3 regions of the Mesorhizobium sp. B1-1-1 genome follow, and region 3 is predicted to be linked to each of the others. Evidence: riboswitches for the same ligand, from Rfam matches in the RefSeq annotation. Region 3 holds a riboswitch; each other region holds the start of a gene.
What was found. Region 3 has a riboswitch for cobalamin ahead of FJ986_RS17735 (CbtB domain-containing protein). Riboswitches for the same ligand answer to the same signal wherever they lie in the genome.

Region 1 (7,176 bases), on a different contig from region 3:
GATTTGTACCGTCGGCTCTGAAACGCCTTGGCCGCACGACCGGCTGGTGCTAGCCAGAAGCAGGAGGGGGAGGTCTTGGCGTCCAGCATTCACGATCTTGCGCGGCACCTGAACATTTCGATCGGTACAGTCTCGCGCGCGCTTAACGGGCGCGCCGACGTGAACGCCGAGACACGCCAGCGCGTGCTCGAGGCGGCCCGGAAGCTCAATTATTCACCGAACCACTCGGGCAGGAACCTACGCCGCGGCACCACCCATGCCGTGGCTTTCATGCTGCAGCCGCATCCGGGCGACCAGCAGTATGGCGAGCCGTTCTTCATTCCGTTCCTCACCGGACTGCAAGCGACATTGGCCGAGTGCGGGCTGGACCTGATCATCGTCATGGGCGCGCCGGCGGATTATCAACAGGAGCGGCTGCGCCGCGTCGTCGAGACGCGTCGTGCCGATGCCGTCGTACTGGCCTGGACGCGGCGCGAGGACGATCGCATCGACTATCTGAGCAAGGCCGGCTTTCCCTTCGCGACGCTCGGCCGAAGCCGGTCCGGCGACGACAGCTATCCCTCTCTGGATCTGGATTTCGAGAAGGCGGGCGCCGATGCGGTCGACCGGCTGGTTGCGCGTGGCCACCGCCGCATCGCCGCCATCCGGCCGTCGCTTGACCTGAATTTCGGTTATCTGTTTCTGGAGGGTTATTGCAAGGCGCTGCGGCGGCACGGCATCGAAGTCGATCCCGGCCTGATTGTGGACGGTTTTATCAACGAAGCCGGTGGCTACGCGGTGACACCGCAAGTCATGCGGTCGAAGGATCCGCCGACCGCGATTATCTTCAACAACGACTCGATGGCGCTCGGCGGCTGCAAAGCGCTCGCCGAAATGGGGATCAAGCCCGGGCAGGATGTCGCGGTGATCGTCATCGTCGACACGCCGCTCTGCCGTTATTTCTCGCCGGCGCTGACCGGCTTTCGTCCGAGCCTTGACCCGATGGGGCGGCGGCTCGGCGAAATCCTGCTCGCCTCGCTCCCGGCTTTCGCCGGCGCGAAAGGGCCAGAGATCATTCGCGAGGTCTGGCCGCTGGAACTGGTGGCGCGCGATAGTGATTGACCACACGTTTGTATCGTTATAACAGAACATACATCGACCTTGCCTCGACGCTGCCTGCATCCTAGGCTGCGACTCGTGATGGTCCCCGCGCCGCAAGGCGAGGGGTGAAAAGGGAACATGGTGAGGCCCGTTTTTCGGGTCGAAGCCATGGCTGCCCCCGCAACTGTAAGCGGCGAGCAAAATCCGAGAAGCCACTGGCCGGCAAGGCTGGGAAGGCAGGATGGCGCAACGACCCGCGAGCCAGGAGACCTGCCATCTGCATGGGTTGACCGGACGGGGTGTGCCGGGAGGAGACGCGGGGTTCGGTCTTGTCGACCGGTTCAAGCCAGCTTCCTTCCGTCGCCATTTTTGAAAGTGACGGAAGTTGGACGGCTCCATCGATCGCATTCACTGCATTCCCATGCATCGCATCATCGTGTGCACGCTTTGCCGCGATATCGCCACCGAGGTGAATTCAGGCCAGCGTCCGGCAGGATTGGCAAGCAAGACGCTGGCCCGTATTCCGGCAGGCCCTGCAAGGAATTGCCCATGACCGCGCCGCTTCTCGAGGCCCGCGACCTGGCCGCGGCGGCGGATGGCCTGCATCTGGTGCATCCGGTCAGCCTTTCGGTGGCGGCGGGCGACCGTCTCGCCATCATCGGTCCCAACGGCGCCGGCAAGACGACATTGCTGCGCATGCTGTCGGGCATGCTGCGGCCGAGTTCGGGCGAAGTGAAGCTCACCGGGCGCCTGCTGGACAGGATTTCGACCGCCGAGCGGGCGCTGCACATCGCCGTCGTCGGCCAGACCGATCAACCGGATCCACGGCTGGCGGTGATCGATTATGTCGAGCTCGGCCGGGTTCCGCATACCGGCCGCAGGCACAGGAGCGAGGAACGCGACATTGTCGTCGAGGCGCTGCGCCGGACCGGGCTGTTGCCGCTGCTTGGCCGCACCATCGGCTCGCTGTCGGGCGGCGAGCGCCAGCGCGCCCAGCTTGCCCGCGCCATCGCACAGGAGCCGAAGATCCTGTTCCTCGACGAGCCGACCAACCATCTCGACCCGCGGGCGCGCAGCGAGTTGCTCGAACTGGTTGCAGGCCTCGGCATGACCGTGATCGCGGTGCTGCACGATCTGGCGCTGGTGACGCCTTTCGCCACCAGGGTCGCGGTGATGAGCCATGGCCGGTTGCATGTGCTGGCGCCGCCACGCGAAGCACTCACTCAGCAGCTGATCCGCGAGATCTTCGGTGTCGACGTCTTTAGGTTGCGCCACCCGACGGAGGACCGCGAGCTGACGGTGTTCGAGGTTCCGAACCGTGCCGCGCCATCTTCGTGAGCGCAGATCCAATTCCCGTGCAACGAAGGAGCAACATCCGTGAAACGCCTTGCCGTATCTCTTGCCTTCTCCCTGCTGGCCTCTACGGCCTTCGCCTTTCCGGTGACGGTCGACAGCTGCGGCAAGTCGCTGACCTTCGACGCGCCTCCAAAGCGCGCTGTCATTCACGATCTCAACATGGCCGAGATGGCCTTCGCCCTGAAGCTGCAGCCGTCGATCGTCGGCCTGACCGGCATCACCGGATGGTACAAGGTCGGCCCCGAATTTAAGGCCGAGCAAGGCTCGATCCCGGAACTGGCGCCCAAATATCCGACGCTGGAAAACCTGGTCGCTGTCGAGCCCGACTTCTTCTTCGCCGGTTGGTACTACGGCATGAAGCCGGGCGGCGAGGTGACGCCCGATACGCTGGCGCAACACGGCATCAAGACCCTGGTGCTGACGGAAAGCTGCGTCCATCTCGACAAGAACCGCCCCGCCGCTTCGATGGACCTGCTCTATGGCGATGTCGAGAAGCTGGGCAAGATCTTCGGCAAGGAGGCCGAAGCGGATAAGCTCGTCTCCGGCTGGAAGGCGCAGCTCGCCGAAATCACGGCCAAGGTCGGCGCCCGCAGGGGAACGCGCGTGTTCCTCTATGATTCCGGCGAGGACAAGCCGTTCACATCAGGCAAGTTCGCCATTCCCAACGCCATGATTTCCGCGGCCGGCGGCGACAACATCATGGCCGACATGGACACCAGCTGGGGCAACACGGATTGGGAGACGGTGGCCTCGCGCAATCCGCAATTCCTCATCCTGCTCGACTATCAGGATGGCGGCGGCTACCGGAAGCTGCTCGATTTCCTGAAAGCGCATCCGGCAATGAAGGAGACGGACGCGGTCAGGAACGAACGCTTCGTGGCGCTTCGCTATGCCGAACTGACACCCGGGCCGGCCAATATCGACGCGATCGGCAAGATTGCCAGGGCGATGCATCCGGAAGCGTTTTAACCGGGAACATGACTTTGCGGCACAAGGCATTCGTATTGGCCATGACGGCGGCCGCGTTGGCTATGGCCGCGCTCGCGCTGCTATCGATCGCCTATGGTTCGACGATGATCCCGCTGGGCGACGTCGTTGCAGCACTTGGCCATGCGATCGGATTGAAGGGGCATGACGTGTCCGGCCCGGTCGGCAGGATCGTCGTCGACCTCAGATTGCCGCGCACCATCCTGGCCATCTGTCTCGGCGGCGGCCTGGGCGTGGTCGGCGCGCTGTTGCAGACGGTGACGCGCAACGATCTTGCCGATCCGTTCCTGTTCGGCCTCTCGTCGGGAGCCGCCGCCGGCGCTGTCTCCGTCATCACCGTCTTCGGCGACAGTTTCGGGATCTGGACGCTACCGATCGCCGCGTTCACCGGCGGTATTCTGGCGGCTTGCGTTGTGCTTTTGCTGGTTGCGCGGGTGAGGGGACAAGGCCCCGAACGGCTGATCCTCGCCGGACTTGCGGTCTCCTTCATGTTCACCGCATTGACCAATTACCTGGTCTTTGCCGGTGACCAGCGCGCCGCCCATTCGGTGCTGTTCTGGACGATGGGCGGGCTCGGCCTGGCGCGGTGGGACAATATCTGGCTGGGTGCGCTTGGGGCCGGCACGATTGCGGCGTACGGGCTGTGGAATCATCGCCGGCTGGACGCTTTCCTGGCCGGCGAAAATGCCGCCGAAAGTCTTGGCGTGCCGGTGGCGCGAATGCGACGGACGACGTTTCTGGTCGCCGCGTTTTCGACCGCGATCCTGGTTTCGGTCGCCGGCGTCATCGGCTTCGTCGGCCTCATGATCCCGCATCTGTCGCGGCCGCTGGCTGGTACGCTGCATCTGCGCCTGATCGTAAGTTGCGCGCTGTTCGGGGCGGTGCTGTTGCTGGCAAGCGACCTTCTGGCGCGCACATTGCTGCCGCCGCAGGAACTGCCGATCGGCATCATCACCAGCTCGCTCGGCGCCTTCTTCGTTGTCACCATGCTGATCCGCAACCGCTTGTAATGGGTGTCGCGGCGGCCGAAATCATCGGACGCAGCCATGATTGTGCTGCACGGCTGCCATGCACGTTTGCCGGCTTCTGGAACAATGCCGGACTTGAATGATAAGCACGCTTATTATATATGCCACTCATGGTTTCCGAAGGCGTAGACAGATTGGGATTTTTGATCCACGACGTGCAGCGGCTGATGCGAAAGCGCTTCGAAGCGCGCGCCAGCGGCCTTGGCCTGTCCTCGGCGCAATGGCGCCTGATGGTTCGCGTCGCCAAGGAAGCGGGCGTTTCGCAGGCGCGGCTTGCCGAACTGCTTGAAATCGAGCCGATCAGCGTCTCGCGGCTGGTTGACCGGATGGAGGAGGGCGGCTGGATCGAGCGCCGCTCCGACGCCGCCGACCGCCGCGTGCGCATGATCTTCCCAACTCCCAAGGCAAGTGCCGCGTATGCGGAGGTCAAGAGCCTCGCCGGCGAAGTCTATGAGGAGTCGCTGACCGGCGTTTCGCCGGACGATCGCCGCGTCCTGATCAGGGCATTGGATGCGATGGCACAGAATCTCGCGGATGGCGATTCACCGTCCTGCGACAAGGTCAAGAATACGGAAGGCGCAGCAGCATGAACGCGGTAGCCAAGGTCGACGAAAACGCCGCCAAAGTGGAAATGGAAGCGCCGCAGCAGCCGGCCGCGGCCCCTGTTACAATGACACCTCCGGCAGAGCCGGCGCCGGTGCCAAAGAAGAAGCGCCGTCTCGGCCGCTTCTTGTTGATGTTCGCACTGCCGGCGGCGTTGGTCATTGGTGGCGGCTATGTCTGGGTCACTGGAGGGCGCTACCAGGAGACGGAGAACGCCAACCTGCAGCAGGCCAAGGTATCGATCGCCTCGGACACGGCGGGCCGCATCGTTCAGGTTGCGATCTCGGACAATCAGAGGGTGAAGCAAGGCGATCTTCTCTTCGCCATTGACCCCGAGCCTTACCGGATCGCACTTGCGCAGGCCGACGCGGCGGTGGCCGCCGCGCGGCTCAACGTCGAACAGCTGCGCGCCGCCTACAGCCAGGCCATGGCGCAGGAGAAATCCGCCAGCAGCGAAGTTGCCTATGCCCAGTCGCAATACGACCGTGCCGCCGATCTCGCCCAGAAAGGTATCAACGCCAAGTCTTCGCTCGATGAGGCCAGGAACGATCTCGATAAGGCAAAGCAGCAGCTTGCCGTCGCCCAACAGGGCATCGTCAGCGCCAAGGCGGCGCTGGGCGGCAATCCCGATATCGAGACCGACAAACATCCGACCGTGATGTCGGCGCTCGCAGCGCGCGACAAGGCTGCCTACGACCTGGCGCAGACCACGGTGAAGGCGCCTGCCGATGGCGTCGTCTACCAGGCCGCGTCCTTCAAGGTCGGCCAGTATGTCGGCTCCGGCACGCCGCTGTTCTCGCTGGTCGAGACCGGCGATACCTGGATCGACGCCAATTTCAAGGAAACACAGCTGACCAATATGAAGCCGGGCCAGAAGGCAGAAATCGTGGTCGACACCTATCCGGGCAGGACCTTCGAAGCGACCGTCAAGGCTATCGGCGCCGGCACCGGAGCGGACTTCTCGCTTCTGCCCGCCCAGAACGCTACCGGCAACTGGGTCAAGGTCACCCAGCGCATTCCGGTCCGCCTGGAGCTGAGCGATCCCGACGCCAAGATGATGCTGCGCACAGGCATGAGCGCGGCCGTTACCGTCGACACGGGCGTGGCGCGCGGCCTGCCTGGCATTTTCGGCCACGCCACGGCTGGCGAGGTCGCGAAGTAAATCAGCGGAAGCCCGCGGGGATCATGCGGGTGGACGCACTGAGCAGGGGGATTGGTCTGATGGGAGGAGTGGAAGGGTCAGCCTTCGGGGCAAACCGCATCGCGGCTTGATCGAAAGCTGAAATCTTCGACACGGACCCGTCGGTCCTCATGTTTCCGGGCGGCAGGCATCCGCTCAATCGAGACTTTCGGTCGATGTAACCCCCACATCGATAATCGCGTCCCACCGCGATGAGGGTCTCTCAACGGAAGGCTTTGCCGCCCGGAAACCCTGTGTACACGTTTTTGTTACCGGCTGGAAGTTCCGCATCATGAGCACGCCAGAACCTTTCAAAGAAGTGCCGCATCGTGGCCTGATCACGGTTGCGCTCATGCTGGCGACGATCATGCAGGCGCTCGACACCACGATCGCCAACGTCGCGCTGCCGACCATGACCGGCGATCTCGGCGCCTCGCCCGACAACATCAACTGGGTGCTGACCTCCTACATCGTGGCGGCGGCGATCATGACGCCGGTCACCGGCTGGCTTGCGGACCGTTTCGGCCGCAAGGAACTGTTCCTGACGGCGGTGGTCGGCTTCACCATCTTCTCGATGCTGTGCGGTCTGGCCTGGAGCCTTGAAACCATCGTGTTGTTCCGGCTCATGCAAGGCGTGTTCGGCGCCGCGATCGTGCCTCTGTCGCAGACCTTCCTGCTCGACATCAACCCGAAGGAACGCCACGGCCAGGCAATGGCCATCTGGGGCGCCGGCATCATGCTGGGGCCGATTCTGGGTCCCACGCTTGGTGGCTGGCTGACCGAGAATTTCAGCTGGCGCTGGGTGTTCTTTATCAACCTGCCGGTCGGCATCGTCGCCTTCCTTGGCATGGCCGCTTATCTGCCGGCCATTGCGCGGCGGGTGCGAAGCTTCGATTTCTTCGGCTTCGCCATGATATCGCTCGGCGTCGGCGCTCTGCAGCT
Region 2 (7,176 bases), on a different contig from region 3:
AGCGGGCGCACTTTCAGGCCGCTTTCCAGCAGGCCCTCATGGGCGAGGAACTGCAAAACGTGACTGGCGAAGCCGCCGACGGCGCCCTCCTCCACCGTGACCAGAACCTCGTGCGAGCGGGCCAGCCGTCGGATCAGGTCCTCGTCGAGCGGCTTCGCGAAGCGCGCATCGGCGACGGTGGTCGAAAGCCCGGCCGCGCCCAGCTCCTCGGCCGCGATCAGGCAATCCTGCAAGCGCGTGCCGAAGGAGAGGAGTGCCACCTTGCCGCCTTCCCTGATGATGCGGCCCTTGCCGATTTCGAGCACCGAGCCGCGATCGGGCATGTCAACGCCGACGCCATTGCCGCGCGGATAGCGGAAGGCGATCGGGCCGTCATCGTAGGTTGCCGCGGTGCGCACCATGTGGCGCAGTTCCGCCTCGTCGGCCGCCGCCATGACGACGAAGCCCGGCAGGGAGGCCAGGAAGGTGGTGTCGAAGGCGCCGCAATGGGTGGCGCCGTCGGCTCCGACGAAGCCGGCGCGATCGATGGGGAAGCGCACCGGCAATTTCTGGATCGCCACGTCGTGCACGACCTGATCGTAGGCACGTTGCAAGAAGGTCGAATAGATCGCCGCGAACGGCTTGTAGCCTTCGGTCGCGAGGCCGGCCGCGAACGTCACCGCATGCTGTTCGGCGATGCCGACGTCGAAGGTCCTGGCCGGAAACACTTCGCCGAACAGGTCAAGCCCGGTGCCGCCCGGCATGGCGGCGGTGACGGCGACGATGCGCTCGTCCTCCTGGGCCTCCCGGATCAGGCTTTCGGCGAACACCTTGGTATAGGCCGGCGCGTTGGCCGGGGCCTTGGCCTGAGCGCCGGTGATGACGTCGAACTTGTTGACGCCGTGATATTTGTCGGCCGCGGCCTCGGCCGGCGCGTAGCCCTTGCCCTTCTGGGTGACGACATGGATCAGCACGGGGCCCTTGCCATTGTCACGGACATTTTTCAGCACCGGGATCAGATGGTCCAGATTGTGGCCGTCGATCGGACCGATATGGTAGAAGCCGAGCTCCTCGAACAGCGTGCCGCCGGTGACGTAGCCGCGCGCATGCTCGACCGCCCTGGTGATGGCACGGTCGGCACGCTTGCCAAGATACGAGGTCAGTTTCTTGCCGAAGTCGCGCAGGCCGACATAGGCCTTGCCAGAGGCCAGGCGCGCCAGATAGGCGCTCATGGCGCCGGTCGGCGGGGCGATCGACATGTCGTTGTCGTTGAGGATGACGATCAGGCGGGCATCGAGCGCGCCGGCATTGTTCATCGCCTCGTAGGCCATGCCGGCCGACATGGCGCCGTCGCCGATGACAGCGATGACATTGTTGCGGCCGCCGGCAAGATCGCGGGCCGCCGCCATGCCGAGGCCGGCCGATATCGACGTCGAGGAGTGGGCGGCGCCAAACGGATCGTATTCGCTCTCGGTGCGGCGGGTGAAGCCGGAGAGGCCGCCCTCCTGGCGCAGGGTGCGGATGCGATCGCGGCGCCCGGTCAGGATCTTGTGCGGATAGGCCTGGTGGCCAACATCCCAGATCAGCCGGTCATCGGGGGTATTGAAGACATAGTGCAGCGCCACGGTCAGTTCGACCACGCCAAGCCCGGCGCCGAGATGACCGCCGGTGCGCGACACCGCGTCGATCAGTTCGAGGCGGAGCTCTGATGCCAATTGCGGCAATTCGCTTTCGGAAAGCGTGCGCAGCTCGGCCGGGATGCGGACCTTGTCGAGAAGCGGCGTATGCGGCGTTGCGTTCACGGGTAGGCCCAAGCTTCTGTTCATGCGCGGGATAGGCCGCCGGCAGGCGAAAGTAAATGCCTGCCAAATGACGCGAAAGGCACGCCCCGTCGTCGACTTCCTCAGCCTTCCGGCAGTGGAATGAACTCTTCCTCATCGCCGGGAACGATGTCGAAGCGGCCGGTCTTCCATTCTTGCTTGGCCTGTTCGATGCGCTCCTTGGAGGACGAGACAAAATTCCACCAGATGTAGCGCTTCGAGCCCAGCGAGGCACCGCCGAAAAGCATGAAATGGGCACCAGCCTGTGAGGATACGACGATCTCGTCGCCGGGCCGGAACACCAGAAGCCGTTCCGCCGGAAACACGTCGCCGGAAATCGAGACCTCGCCTTCCAGCGTATAGATGGCGCGTTCTTCCGCGTCAGCAGGGATTTTCACGCTGGCGCCGGGCGCCAGCCTGAGGTCGGCGTAGAGCGTCTCGGAATCGGCTCGCACCGGGGAACGCAGCCCCTGGAAATCGCCTATAACGATGCGGCCGCTGACGCCTTCCGCGTCGATGTCGGGAAGCCGCGCGACAGCGGTGTTTTCGAAAACCGGCGCCACTTCCTCCTTGCCGTCCGGCAGCGCCAACCATGTCTGCAGCCCCGAGATCGACATCGGCGCGCCGCGCAGTTCTTCCGGCGTGCGCTCCGAATGGACGATGCCGCGGCCGGCGGTCATCAGGTTCACGTCACCCGGCTCGATCACCATCTCGGTGCCGAGCGAATCGCGATGCCTGATCCTGCCGTCGAACAGGTAGGTGACCGTCGACAGGCCGATATGAGGATGCGGCCGGACGTCGAGCGCCTGACCGGCACGCAGGATGGCCGGGCCCATGCGGTCGAAGAAGATGAAGGGACCGACCAGCCGCCTTTTGGCAGTCGGCAAGGCGCGGCGAACCTGAAAACCGCCAATGTCCTTGGCGTTCGGAATGACCATCAATTCGATCTGGTCGCTGGCAAAGGCATCGCCGGCTTCAGGATCCTTCCCGGGAAAGAAGCTCATGAACTCTCCTTGTCAGCGGCCGATGGCTGCTTTGGCCAGATCAGGCAAAGCGGATCGCCGCCTTCGCCCGCAGCTTGGCCGCAACCTCCTCGCGATTGCGCGGATGCTGGTTGGTTTCAAGCGAATCGAGAAGCTCGCGCGCCGACGCCGCGATGGCCTCGACGGCATGGTCGAATGCGTGCTGGTTCTGCTTCGAAGGCCGCGTCGTTCCGCTCAGCTTGCGAACGAATTGAAGGGCTGCATCGCGCACCTCGTCGTTGGTCGCCGGCGGATCAAAATTGAACAGGGTCTTGATGTTTCTGCACATCGCTTCCGTATCTCCTCTTGTCCTGGAGCCGTTTCAATCGGGACGCGTTCTATCCTCAATCATGATCGTGTCAAAAACCAGAGAGACGGCTGCGTGCCTCAATCCGCGTCCAGCGGCTCCGTCCCGACCGGCTTGCCGTCGCGGGACAGCCTGATCTTCTCCACCTTGTCCTCGGCCGCCTTCAGCAGCCGGTCGCAATGCACCTTCAGCGCCTCGCCGCGCTCGTAGATCCTAATGGACTGGTCGAGCGGCACATCGCCACGCTCCAGATCATCGACGATCTTCTCCAGCGCGTCGAGAGCCTGTTCGAAGCTCATCGCCTTGACGTCTTCGTTGGTTTCACCAGCCATCATTCATCCTTTCATCAGTCGCCCGACATGGGCGGCGACCGAAAATGCCAATCCTTGCAGATCGTAGCCGCCCTCGAGCAGGCTGACGAGCCGGTTGCCGCTGTGGCGCGCCGCGCGCTGCATGAGTTGGCCGGTCGCCCAGTCGAAATCATCCTCGGTCAGGTTGATCTCGGCCAGCGGGTCGCGATGATGCGCATCGAAGCCGGCCGAAATAATGATCAGGTCGGGTGCAAAATTGTCGAGCGAGGGCAGCACGCGCGACAGGAAGGCATCGCGGAACGCCTCGCTGCCGGTCTGCGGCGCAAGCGGCGCGTTGACGATGTTGCCGGCGCCGGTTTCGTTCTTTGCTCCGGTGCCGGGGTAGAGCGGCATCTGGTGCGTCGAGCAATAAAGCACGGACGGATCGTCCCAGAAAACATCCTGCGTGCCGTTGCCGTGATGCACGTCCCAGTCGACGATGGCGACACGTTCGATATCGTGTTTGCGCTGTGCATAACGTGCGGCGATGGCCGCCGTGTTGAACAGGCAGAAGCCCATCGCGGTCGCTTTCTCGGCATGATGGCCGGGCGGCCGGGCGGCGACGAAAACGTTGTCTGCCCTGCCGGCAAAGACGTCGTCGACGGCGGCGTTGGCGGCTCCGATCGCGGTGATCGCCGCCTGCCAGCTCTTCGGGCTGGCCGTTGTGTCGGCATCGATGCGGGCGATGCCCGTCTCGGGAATGGCGGCGCGTACCCGCTCGACGAAATCCTCGGGATGCGCGTAGAGAATGGTGGCCTCATCGCCTTGTGGCGCCTCGAGGCGGTCGAGCGCGGCAAAAGCCTCGTCGTCGAGCACGCGCTCAATGGCGCGCAAGCGGTCCGGCCGCTCCGGATGGCCGGGTGGCGTGATGTGCTCGAGGAAGATCGGATGGGTGTAGAGACGAGTGGCCATGCTCCCTATCTAGTGCCCCGGCGCGGCGATGGCCATGCGTTGCGGCCTGATGGTTGGGGAAAATCGCGCTTGCGTCCGTTCGCGTCGCCGCGGGGATTGGCGGCGCAGGGGCTTCGTCGTAAAGTCCCCGCCACTGCCTGGTGCCCGCCGCGAGCGGGAGAATCGGGAACACGGTTTGATACCGTGGCGTGCCCAACGCTGTAAGGGGGACCGCGCCGGTAAATGCCACTGTCGATGACGGGAAGGCGCCGGATGCGGGTTGATCCCGAGCCAGAAGACCGGCCTGGCAGGCATCGTCATCCGCATGGTCAGGCGGACGGCAGTTGATTGCAATCGCAAGGGGACAAGCGATGCCGGACAATATGACCATCCCCGTGGGTGACGGATTCGACCAGATGGCGCGCGATGCGGTCTACCGCGCCATGTTCACGCGGCGCGATGTCCGCAGCCATTTTACATCAGAGGCCGTCGACGACGAGGTCTTGGCGCGGCTGCTGCTTGCCGCCCATCACGCGCCATCGGTCGGCTTCATGCAGCCATGGAATTTCATCGTCATTCGTGGCACCGAACGACGGGAACAGGTGCGCGACCTGTTCCTCGCGGCGCGCGAGCAGGAATTGCCGGCGATCGAGGAAGAGCGGCGGGCGCTCTACCGCAAGCTCAAGCTGGAAGGCATCTGCGAAAGCGCGCTCAATATCTGTATCACCTGCGACCGCCGACGCTCACAGGGTTCGCCGCTGGGACGCTGGCACAATCCCGAGATGGATCTCTACAGCACGGTCTGCGCGGTGCAGAATTTCTGGCTGGCGGCGCGCGCCGAAGGCGTCGGCGTTGGCTGGGTCAGCATTATCGAGGCGCAGGCGTTGAAAGGCCTTCTGTCGATTCCCGAGCATGTGACGCCGGTGGCCTATCTCTGTGTCGGCCGTGTCTCGGAGTTCGCGCCGAAACCGGACCTCGAAACACATGGCTGGGGGCGGCGGCTGCCGCTGCCCGAGCTGATCATGAGCGAGACGTTTTGCGGACAGGGCGAAGTTCCGCTCAAATCAACGATCGCACGCCTCAAGGCGGCAACATGCGAAAAGTCTGACAAACCCTTGATTTGATTGCCGATACGGCATGCGCAGCGCGCTGCCGGCGGCCTGCCGTCGTCAGGCGGCTCCGGCATCCTTCCTCAACAATCCTTCGAGCAGTTGCTTGAATGCCGCCACCACGGTCTTCGACGTCGCTTCCGGGTCGTTCGAATTGGCGATCCGCTGCGCCGCCTGGCTGCTCGCCCCGTTGATCAGCCGTGCCGCGGTCTCGGGGTCTACGCCCGGGACAACCACCCCGTCGCCCTGCAGCGTCGTCAGGTGATCGGTCATCGACGCGACGCAGGCATTGGCGTTCGGCCATTGCGCGGGATCCCCCAGCACGGCCGGACCGTCCCGAAACATGATGCGCTGGATTTCCGGCTCCAGCGCCATTTCGATGTAGCTCGTGCATTCGTCGACGAAGCTTTGCCAGCGGGTCGGTGCTTTCGCTGCAACCTCATTCACCCGTGCCGCCATCTCGGCGTCTATCTCGGCGATGACCGCCTGCAAAAGCCCCTTCTTGTCCCCGAAATGATGATAGAGCGCACCGCGCGTCAGCCCTGCCGATGCGGTGAAATCATCCATCGATGCCTCGGCATAACCGATCGTTCCGAACGCATGCCGGGCCGCGGCAATCAATTTGGCGCGCGTTTCGGCGATCATTTCCCTGCGGGGCTTGTGCATCTCTTCTGGCCTTATCTACATACGTCACGTATGCCAATTGACATACGCGACGTATGATCTATTTAGTATTCATACGCATCGTATGTAATTTCCGAATCGCCTTTTGTCGAGGAACGGATCATGCAGAACCCCTATTCCGAGATCTTTCGAGCCCCTGGCGCCAAGGGCTTTGCCGCTGCAGGCTTCATGGCGCGCCTGCCGATCGCCATGGCGCCGATCGGCATCGTGGCGATGCTGTCGCAGACGCGTGGCGAATACTGGCTGGCGGGTGCCGTCTCGGCGACATTCGCGCTGGCCAACGCTTTCCTGGCGCCGCAGATCTCCAGGCTGGTAGACCGCCTCGGCCAGACATGGATCGTCGTGCCCACCACCATCATCTCCGTGCTGGCATTCCTGCTGCTGATTGCGTCGGCCAACCAGGATTGGCCGGTATGGACAATGTTCGTGTCGGCGCTGCTGGCAGCGGCCATGCCCAGCATGCCGGCAATGGTGCGCGCGCGCTGGACCGAGCTTTTTCGCGGCCGGCCGGAGATGAACACCGCCTTCGCCTTCGAATCGGCGGCCGACGAGCTGGTCTATATCGCCGGCGCGTCGCTGTCGGTGGGCCTCAGTGCGGCGCTGTTTCCGGAAGCAGGCATGCTGGCGAGCACGTTGTTTCTCGCTTTGGGCTCGATAGCATTCATCCTGCAGCGATCGACGGAGCCGAAAGTGCGGCCGGTGGACCATGGTTCGACTGGCTCGGCAATCCGCCTGCGGCCGGTACAGATCATCACCTTCGCCCTAATCTTCATCGGCGCGACCTTCGCGACGACGGAAGTGAGCACGGTGGCGATCACCAAGGAGTTCGGCCAAGCCGGTGCCGCAAGCCTGGTGATCGGCGTCTATGCGCTGGGATCGTTCGTGTTGGGCATCGTGGTCGGCGCGCTCAACCTCAAGACGCCGCTACAGCGCCAGCTGACCGTCGCGGTCGCCATCATCGCAGTCAGCACGATTTTGCCGCTCACCGCCGACAGCGTGCCGATTTTGGCGCTG
Region 3 (7,176 bases):
ATGTCACCTGGCGGTATCTGCCGAAGTCGCTGTGAAGCTTACGGCACAAGCGCAGCATGTCGTTCGCGTACCCAATCGTGGAAGCGGTGGAGGTCGTACTCCTCCGGCATCAGCACGCCGGCCTTATGGCGCATGGAGCGCAGCCCTTTCTGGTTGACCTCGCAGATCGCGGCATCCTCCTCCAGCACCTGGGTGCCGAAGCCGACGATGTTGTCGATGTCGGTGGCGGCGAGCGCGTCAGGCGCGAACAGCCATTCGGCGGTCAATTCGGTCTGCTCGGGGCCAAGCGGCACCAGCCGTACGGACCTGACATAGTCGACGTGGCCGACGATGAACATCGAGGGCAGGCTGGTGGCGTAGGTCTGGCCGGCGGCGTGCTCGGCCGGCGTCAGGCCCGAAAAGACCGGCCCATGCGCCTGGCCGTCACGTGACCATGTTTCGGCACCCGCCCGCAGCCCGCCGGAAAATTCCGGCGCGTCATTGTCGGCATGGCGGGTCCATTCGGGGTCGTCATGCCGGCCCATCAGGCCGCGACCATAGATCGGCACCAGCCGCGACAGGTCCTTGTGGACGCCGGGGCAATGCAGGCATTCGTTGAAGTTTTCCCAGAAGATCTTCCAGTTGCAGTTCATCACCTTGCGCAGCACATGGCCCGATACCAGCGATTCCAGCGGCCAGTTGCCGAGATCGCCTGAGGCCGGGTCGAAGGATGAGTGCGCCGAGCCGGCGGCATCTTCCGCGAGATTGACGAAGACGAAGCCGCGCCAGACCGACAGCGCGACGCGATAGAGCGGATGGTCCGCCTTGTCGAAACCTTCGGGCAGCGTTTTCGATGGCACGCGCACGAGATCGCCGCGCAGCGAATAGGACCATGCGTGGTAGGGGCAGGTGATCAGCCGCGCCTTCAGCCGGCCCTCGCGTTCCTGGCAAAGCTGCGAGCCGCGATGCCGGCAGGTGTTGTGGAAGGCGCGCAGTTCGCCGGTATCGTCACGCAGCACGACGATCTCCTGGGTGCCGACGCGGAAGGTGCGGAAAGCCAGCGGTTGGGCGAGATCAGCTTCACGGCAGACGAGCAGCCAGTTCCTGTACCAGATGGCGTCGAGGTCGCGCTGGTAGGCCGCCGCATCCCAATAGGCCGACGACGGCAATGTCGGCTCGGCCCGGGTGAGGCCGTTATAGGGGGCGTGCTGGCTCTGGACGGGCTGCATGGCTGGCCTCCTGTGAGATGGCAGCCGACACCCGGCCACGGAAATTGTCAATTGCAGCGGAGCAAGCGGCCGGACGGCGCTAAAGCGCTTGTCGCCGTCGGAATTTGGTTTGCCGGATGCGGCGATTTTCCTTATAGTCACCTTCGTCGTCGGTTCCGATTGGAGCCAAGAGGGAATGCGGTGCGGGCAGATTTGTTGCCCAATGCCGTGGCTGCCCCCGCAACTGTGTGCGGTAGTCCTCTCCATATGCCACTGAAGATTTTCTTCGGGAAGGTGGGGAAGGGCGCTGATCCGCGAGCCAGGAGACCTGCCGGCGACAGGAAACTGACTTCGATGCCCTCGGGTGGAGGGTGAAAGGACAAGACATGAATACCGCTTCCGTCTCCCTCGGCGCCTCCATCTCCTCGCAGTCGCGCCTCCTGCAGCTCGCGCTCGCGGCGCTGCTCGGCGTTTTCGTCGTAGGCTTTGTCGGTTTCTCGCATATCGACGCGGTCCACAATGCCGCGCACGACTATCGCCACTCGATGGCGTTTCCCTGCCACTGATAGGGATTTGACATCATGAACCTGTTTCGCAACGTCGTGTTCATCGCGGCGATCGCAGGGCTCGTGGCAGGTGTCGTTCTCGCCTGCATGCAGGCCTATGCCACCGTGCCGTTGATCCTGAAGGCGGAAGTCTACGAACAGGCCGGCGGCGGCCACCACCACGACCATACCGCACCGGCCCCGACCGACAACAACGCCATGAACTCTGCCGCCCCGGCGGGCAATGCCATGAGCTCCGCCGCGCCGGCAGCCGCTGAAGCTGTTCCGGCTGAAGAGGAAGGCTGGGCGCCGGCCGACGGCTTCGAGCGCTTCGCCTTCAGCGTGCTTGCCAACATCGTCACCGGCATCGGCTTCGCGCTGGTCCTGGTCGCGGTTTCGGAATTCGCCGGCGGCATCGGCAACTGGCGCCAGGGCGTGTTCTGGGGACTGGCCGGCTTTGCCGTGTTCACGCTGGCGCCGGGCCTCGGCCTGCCGCCGGAACTGCCGGCCATGCCTGCCGCCGAGCTTCTGCCACGCCAGACATGGTGGACGGCGACGGTGGCGGCGACGGCGATCGGCCTTGCCCTGATCGCCTTCCGCAAATCACTGCCGCTGGCGATTCTGGGCGTGGTGTTGATCGTCGCGCCGCATATTGTCGGCGCGCCGCAGCCGGACAGTTTCGAGACGCCGATTCCGGAAGGCCTGCACCATCAGTTCGTGGTGGCGGTAACCGTAACCAACCTGGTGTTCTGGCTCGTGCTCGGCGCTGTCGTCGGCGTGGTGCGCGGACGCTTCACCGGCAGCGCGACGAGCCTGCGCGACAGCTTTGCCTGATCGCGGAAGACTGACCTTCATCATCGGCGGTGCGCGCTCCGGCAAGAGCGCGCACGCCGAAACGCTGATGACGGCCTTGCCTTCGCCATGGACCTACATCGCCACGGCGCAAGCCTATGACGACGAGATGCGGCAGCGCATCGCGTTGCACCGGTCGCGGCGCAGCGAGGGCTGGACGACCATCGATGCACCGCTTGGCCTTGTCGGTGCACTCGAGGCCCTACCGGAGGACCAGCCGGTCCTTGTCGACTGCCTGACGCTCTGGCTGACCAATCACATGCTGGCCGATCATGATGTAGAGGCCGAATGTCGGCGGCTGGCTGACATGCTGTCGCGGCCGCGCGGACCCTGGTTCGTGGTATCCAACGAGGTCGGGCAAGGCATCGTGCCCGACAATGCGCTGGGGCGCCGGTTCCGCGACGCCGCCGGCCGGCTCAACCAGCAGGTCGCGGCGATTGCCGAGACCGTGCTTTTGATGGTGGCGGGGCTGCCGCTCAAGGTGAAGTGACATGACCGACATCGACGAAAAGGACGAAGAGCGCCACCGCGCCAAGATGGCCAAGCGCAAGGCGGTCCAAGACGCCGAGGTGGCGAGCAAGACGGTCGAAAAGGGGCTGCTGATCGTCAACACCGGCCCGGGCAAAGGCAAGACCACGGCTGCCTTTGGCCTGGCGCTGCGGATGCTCGGCTACGGCAAGCGCGTCGGCGTCGTCCAGTTCATCAAGGGCAAATGGCATACGGGTGAGAAGGAGGCCTTCGCCGCCTTCGGCGACCGCGTCGTCTGGCACGCGATGGGCGAGGGGTTCACCTGGGAGACACAGGATCTGAAGCGCGACATCGCGGCGGCCGAGGCCGCCTGGGCCAAGGCGCTGGAGCTGATGGCCGATCCGTCGATCAGTCTCGTCGTGCTCGACGAACTCAACATCGCGCTGCGCTACGAGTATCTCGATCTGGACAAGGTGGTTGTCGCGCTGAAAGCGCGCCGCGAGGGCCTGCATGTCGTCGTCACCGGTCGCAACGCCAAGCCGGCGCTGGTCGAGGCGGCCGACCTGGTGACCGAGATGGGGCTGACCAAGCACCATTTCGCGGCGGGCGTGAAGGCGCAGCAGGGGGTGGAGTTTTGAGAGCTGTTGTCCCCTTTTGTGGATGAGCATTCAAGTCTGGTCGCCAAACGCTTCCAGCAGGGCTCACTTCCTTTCCCTCCGGAGGGGGGAAAGGTGGCGCTGCGAAGCAGCGACGGATTGGGGGAAGGCGGTTATCGAACGCGCGGTCCGCAGACAGGCAGGCGCAACCCGGCGGGTGCGAGAAACGCGACTGCCGAGCTCGTCGACCCCCACTCCGTCTCGGCTCGCCGAGCCACCTCTCCCCCGATCGACGGGGGAGAGGAAAGGCGCGAACCTGTTGCAGCCCGGCTCCCTTCCTCCCCTTCGGGAGAGAACTCACGGGGGGGTGAGATCATGCCAGAATGACGATCGCCGAAACCACGCCGAACAGCGCGATCAACAGGCAGTCGGCGACGCGGTAGAGTTTCAGCGCCCGCCTTATGTCGATGCTGTCGGCTTCGCGCCGGCCGCCTTCGCCCATGAACGCGTCGTCGACCGTTACGCCGCCATAGCTGCGCGGCCCGGCGAGCGCCAGGCCAAGTGCGCCGGCCATCGCCGCCTCCGGCCAGCCGGCATTGGGCGAGCGGTGCTTTTTCGCGTCGCGCCGCACCGCCTGCCATGCGGCTTTCGCGTCGGCGCCTTTCACCAGGAAAGCCGCCAAGGTGATGAGCAACGCCGTCAGCCGCGACGCCGGCAGGTTGATCCAATCGTCGAAGCGTGCGGCTGCCCTGCCGAATGCTTCGTGGCGCGGCGTGCGATGGCCGATCATCGAATCGGCGGTGTTGGCGGCCTTGTAGGCGGCGCCGCCGGCGAGGCCGCCGACGCCCGTCCAGAAGGCGGGGGCAACGATGCCGTCGGAAAAATTCTCGGCCAGGCTCTCGATCGCCGCGCGGCAGACGCCGGCCCTGTCGAGGGTTTCGGGATCGCGGCCGACGATGCGCGAGACGGCGGCGCGGCCCATGTCGAGGCCGCCCGAGTCGAGCGCATCGGCGACGGCCTCGACATGCTCATAAAGGCTCCGCTGCGACAGGAACGATGTTGCCAGAAGGGCGGTGATGAACAGTCCCAGGGGAATGAACCAGAGCAGGATCTGCACGCACAGGCCAATTAGCGCCGGCACCAGCACGATGACCAGAAGCGCCTGGACACCACGTTGGCGACGCAGTGCGTCGGGATCAGTGGCGCGGTTGAGCCTGCGATCGAGAAAGGATATCAGCCAGCCAAACCACGTCACGGGATGGCCGATGGCGCGAAACAGCCAGTCGGGGTAGCCCAGCGCGGATTCGATGGCCAATGACAGGAAAGCGATCAGGACTGACATGAAGCTTCTTGAAGGAGCGGTGGACCATGGTGGAAGTCTCGGCCGGGCAAGGGCGCTTTTCCCCAACGCCCCCCAGCCTTTCGTCGACCTCTCGACCGGAATCAATCCGCACTCCTACCCGCTTTTCGAGCTGCCCGCCACCTCGCTGTCGCGATTGCCGGAAGCGGGGCGGGCGCGTGAGCTGACGGCGATCGCAGCCAGTAGCTATGGTGCGCCCTCGCCAGCCAATGTCGTCGCTGCGCCCGGTACGCAGATCCTGCTGCCGCGCGTGGCATCGCTGGTCGCGCCGGGCAGGGCGCTCGTTCTAGGGCCGACCTATGCCGAACATGCCCGCGCGGCGGCGATCGCGGGGCACGAGGTGATCGAAGTCAGCGATTTCGCTGATCTGGCGGATGCCGACCTTGCCGTCGTGGTCAACCCGAACAACCCGGATGGGCGCATCGTCGAGCGCGACCGGCTGCTGGCGCTGGCCGCCGGTTTGCGCGCCAAGGGCGGGCTGCTGGTCGTCGACGAGGCGTTCATGGATGTCGGCCCGCGCGAACACAGCCTTGCCGGCGATGTCGGCCAGGGCGGCATCGTCGTGCTGCGTTCTTTCGGCAAGTTTTTTGGGCTGGCCGGCCTGCGGCTTGGATTCGCGCTTGCCGATGCGCCGACGGCCCAACGGCTGGAAACGCAATTCGGACCTTGGGCCGTCGCCGGCCCGGCGCTCGAATATGGCATTCGCGCACTTGCCGATATCGGCTGGCAGGACGCGATGCGCGCGTCGCTGGCGGAGGTATCGGCTCGGCTCGACGGGCTGTTCGGTCGTTTCGGCGTGCCTGCCGCGGGCGGCACCACATTGTTCCGCTATCTCAGGCTGTCGGATGCCGCCGGCTTGTTTTCTGTGCTTGGGGAACGCGGCATCCTGCTTCGCCATTTCACCGACCGCCCGCATGTCCTGCGGGCCGGCCTGCCGGGGAACGGGGAGGAGTGGCTGCGGCTTGAATCCGCCCTTGCCGAATGGGCGGCCCGGCGCGAGGATCGAGCGGAAGGTATCAAACCATGATCCATGTCTGCTCGCTGGCAAAGGTCGAGGAAACGGTGGCGAGGACCGGCGCCGAGCGGCTGCTGTCGCTGTTGGCCGCCGGCACCGATGTGCTCCGCCCGGCCTCGATCATGAGGGAAAACCATCTGCACCTGGTCATGCACGACATCGCGGCGGCGCAGGATGGCATGACCATGCCGGGCGAGGAGCATGTGCGCAATCTGCTCGATTTCGCGCGCCGCTGGGACCGCGCAAGGCCGATGGTCGTTCACTGTTATGCCGGCATCAGCCGCTCGACAGCCTCCGCCTATATCATCGCTGCCGCGCTGGCGCCGAAACGCGACGAGGCCGAGCTGGCCCGGACGTTGCGGACGCTGTCGCCTTCGGCGACGCCAAATCCGCGGCTGATCGCGGTGGCCGACGCGCTGCTTGGTCGAGGCGGCCGCATGATCGCGGCAATCGAAGCGATCGGGCGCGGCGCCGATGCCTTTGAAGGCACACCGTTCGAACTGAAGATCGATATGTAGGGCTACTTCAACCAATCGGCGAGCTTCGCCTTGCGTACGTCCCTAAGCAGGCTGACGAAACCATCAGCCTGATGTTCCGCTGTCAGCCGACCTTTTTCAGCCGTGGCAATGCTGGCGTCGCCGACCACGCCGTTCGGGTTGAGATCGCTGGCGATCCAGGCGAAGGCGTGGGTGCCGGTGTGCCGCAGCAGCGCGAATTCCTTCTCGGCCTTGGCGACATTGGACACGAAATTGTCGGCCCTGGCCATGTCGACGAGATCCGGCCGGAAATGCAGCATCAGCGAGGTCTCGACGTCGCCGCCATGGATGCCGTGGCGGTCCTCGAGTTCGGTGTACATGCCGGCCGGGCGGCCGAAGCGTTGCCAACTGGTCTTCAGCGCCAGCATCTTTTCGCGCACCCGCAATTCGCGCGTGACGATGCCCATGATCTCCTCGTTGCCGCCATGCGAGTTGACGACGACCAGCTTGCGCACGCCTGCCCGCGCAATCGACACGCCAAGCTCGGTCCAGGCGTCCGCCAGCGCCGTTGCCGGCAAAGTAAGCGTGCCCGGCGCGTGAAGATGCTCGTTCGATTTGCCCACCGCCTGGACCGGAAGGATGCGGATGTCGAGATCGTCGGGCAGGCGGGCGATCAC

Region 1: linked by a shared signal. The riboswitch ahead of FJ986_RS01470 (ABC transporter ATP-binding protein) and the one ahead of FJ986_RS17735 (CbtB domain-containing protein) in region 3 are both predicted to bind cobalamin.
Region 2: linked by a shared signal. The riboswitch ahead of bluB (5,6-dimethylbenzimidazole synthase) and the one ahead of FJ986_RS17735 (CbtB domain-containing protein) in region 3 are both predicted to bind cobalamin.

What each region holds. Positions count from the first base shown of each region.
Region 1 covers NZ_VFWW01000001.1:287,473-294,648, forward strand. The annotation lists gene FJ986_RS01465 (LacI family DNA-binding transcriptional regulator) at 76-1,101, shown strand; cobalamin riboswitch at 1,164-1,373, shown strand; gene FJ986_RS01470 (ABC transporter ATP-binding protein) at 1,630-2,418, shown strand; gene FJ986_RS01475 (ABC transporter substrate-binding protein) at 2,458-3,405, shown strand; gene FJ986_RS01480 (iron ABC transporter permease) at 3,414-4,433, shown strand; gene FJ986_RS01485 (MarR family winged helix-turn-helix transcriptional regulator) at 4,562-5,041, shown strand; gene FJ986_RS01490 (HlyD family secretion protein) at 5,038-6,216, shown strand; gene FJ986_RS01495 (DHA2 family efflux MFS transporter permease subunit) at 6,527-7,176, shown strand, end outside.
Region 2 covers NZ_VFWW01000007.1:128,452-135,627, forward strand. The annotation lists gene dxs (1-deoxy-D-xylulose-5-phosphate synthase) at 1-1,805, opposite strand, end outside; gene FJ986_RS15930 (pirin family protein) at 1,883-2,803, opposite strand; gene FJ986_RS15935 (DUF2277 domain-containing protein) at 2,844-3,110, opposite strand; gene FJ986_RS15940 (exodeoxyribonuclease VII small subunit) at 3,209-3,460, opposite strand; gene FJ986_RS15945 (histone deacetylase family protein) at 3,464-4,390, opposite strand; cobalamin riboswitch at 4,512-4,692, shown strand; gene bluB (5,6-dimethylbenzimidazole synthase) at 4,741-5,493, shown strand; gene FJ986_RS15955 (TetR/AcrR family transcriptional regulator) at 5,539-6,144, opposite strand; gene FJ986_RS15960 (MFS transporter) at 6,265-7,176, shown strand, end outside.
Region 3 covers NZ_VFWW01000008.1:69,174-76,349, reverse strand. The annotation lists gene FJ986_RS17745 (MFS transporter) at 1-35, shown strand, start outside; gene FJ986_RS17740 (aromatic ring-hydroxylating dioxygenase subunit alpha) at 39-1,208, opposite strand; cobalamin riboswitch at 1,342-1,538, shown strand; gene FJ986_RS17735 (CbtB domain-containing protein) at 1,574-1,753, shown strand; gene FJ986_RS17730 (CbtA family protein) at 1,769-2,566, shown strand; gene cobU (bifunctional adenosylcobinamide kinase/adenosylcobinamide-phosphate guanylyltransferase) at 2,559-3,074, shown strand; gene cobO (cob(I)yrinic acid a,c-diamide adenosyltransferase) at 3,076-3,690, shown strand; gene cbiB (adenosylcobinamide-phosphate synthase CbiB) at 4,022-4,990, opposite strand; gene cobD (threonine-phosphate decarboxylase CobD) at 4,989-6,035, shown strand; gene FJ986_RS17705 (tyrosine phosphatase family protein) at 6,032-6,541, shown strand; gene FJ986_RS17700 (creatininase family protein) at 6,544-7,176, opposite strand, start outside.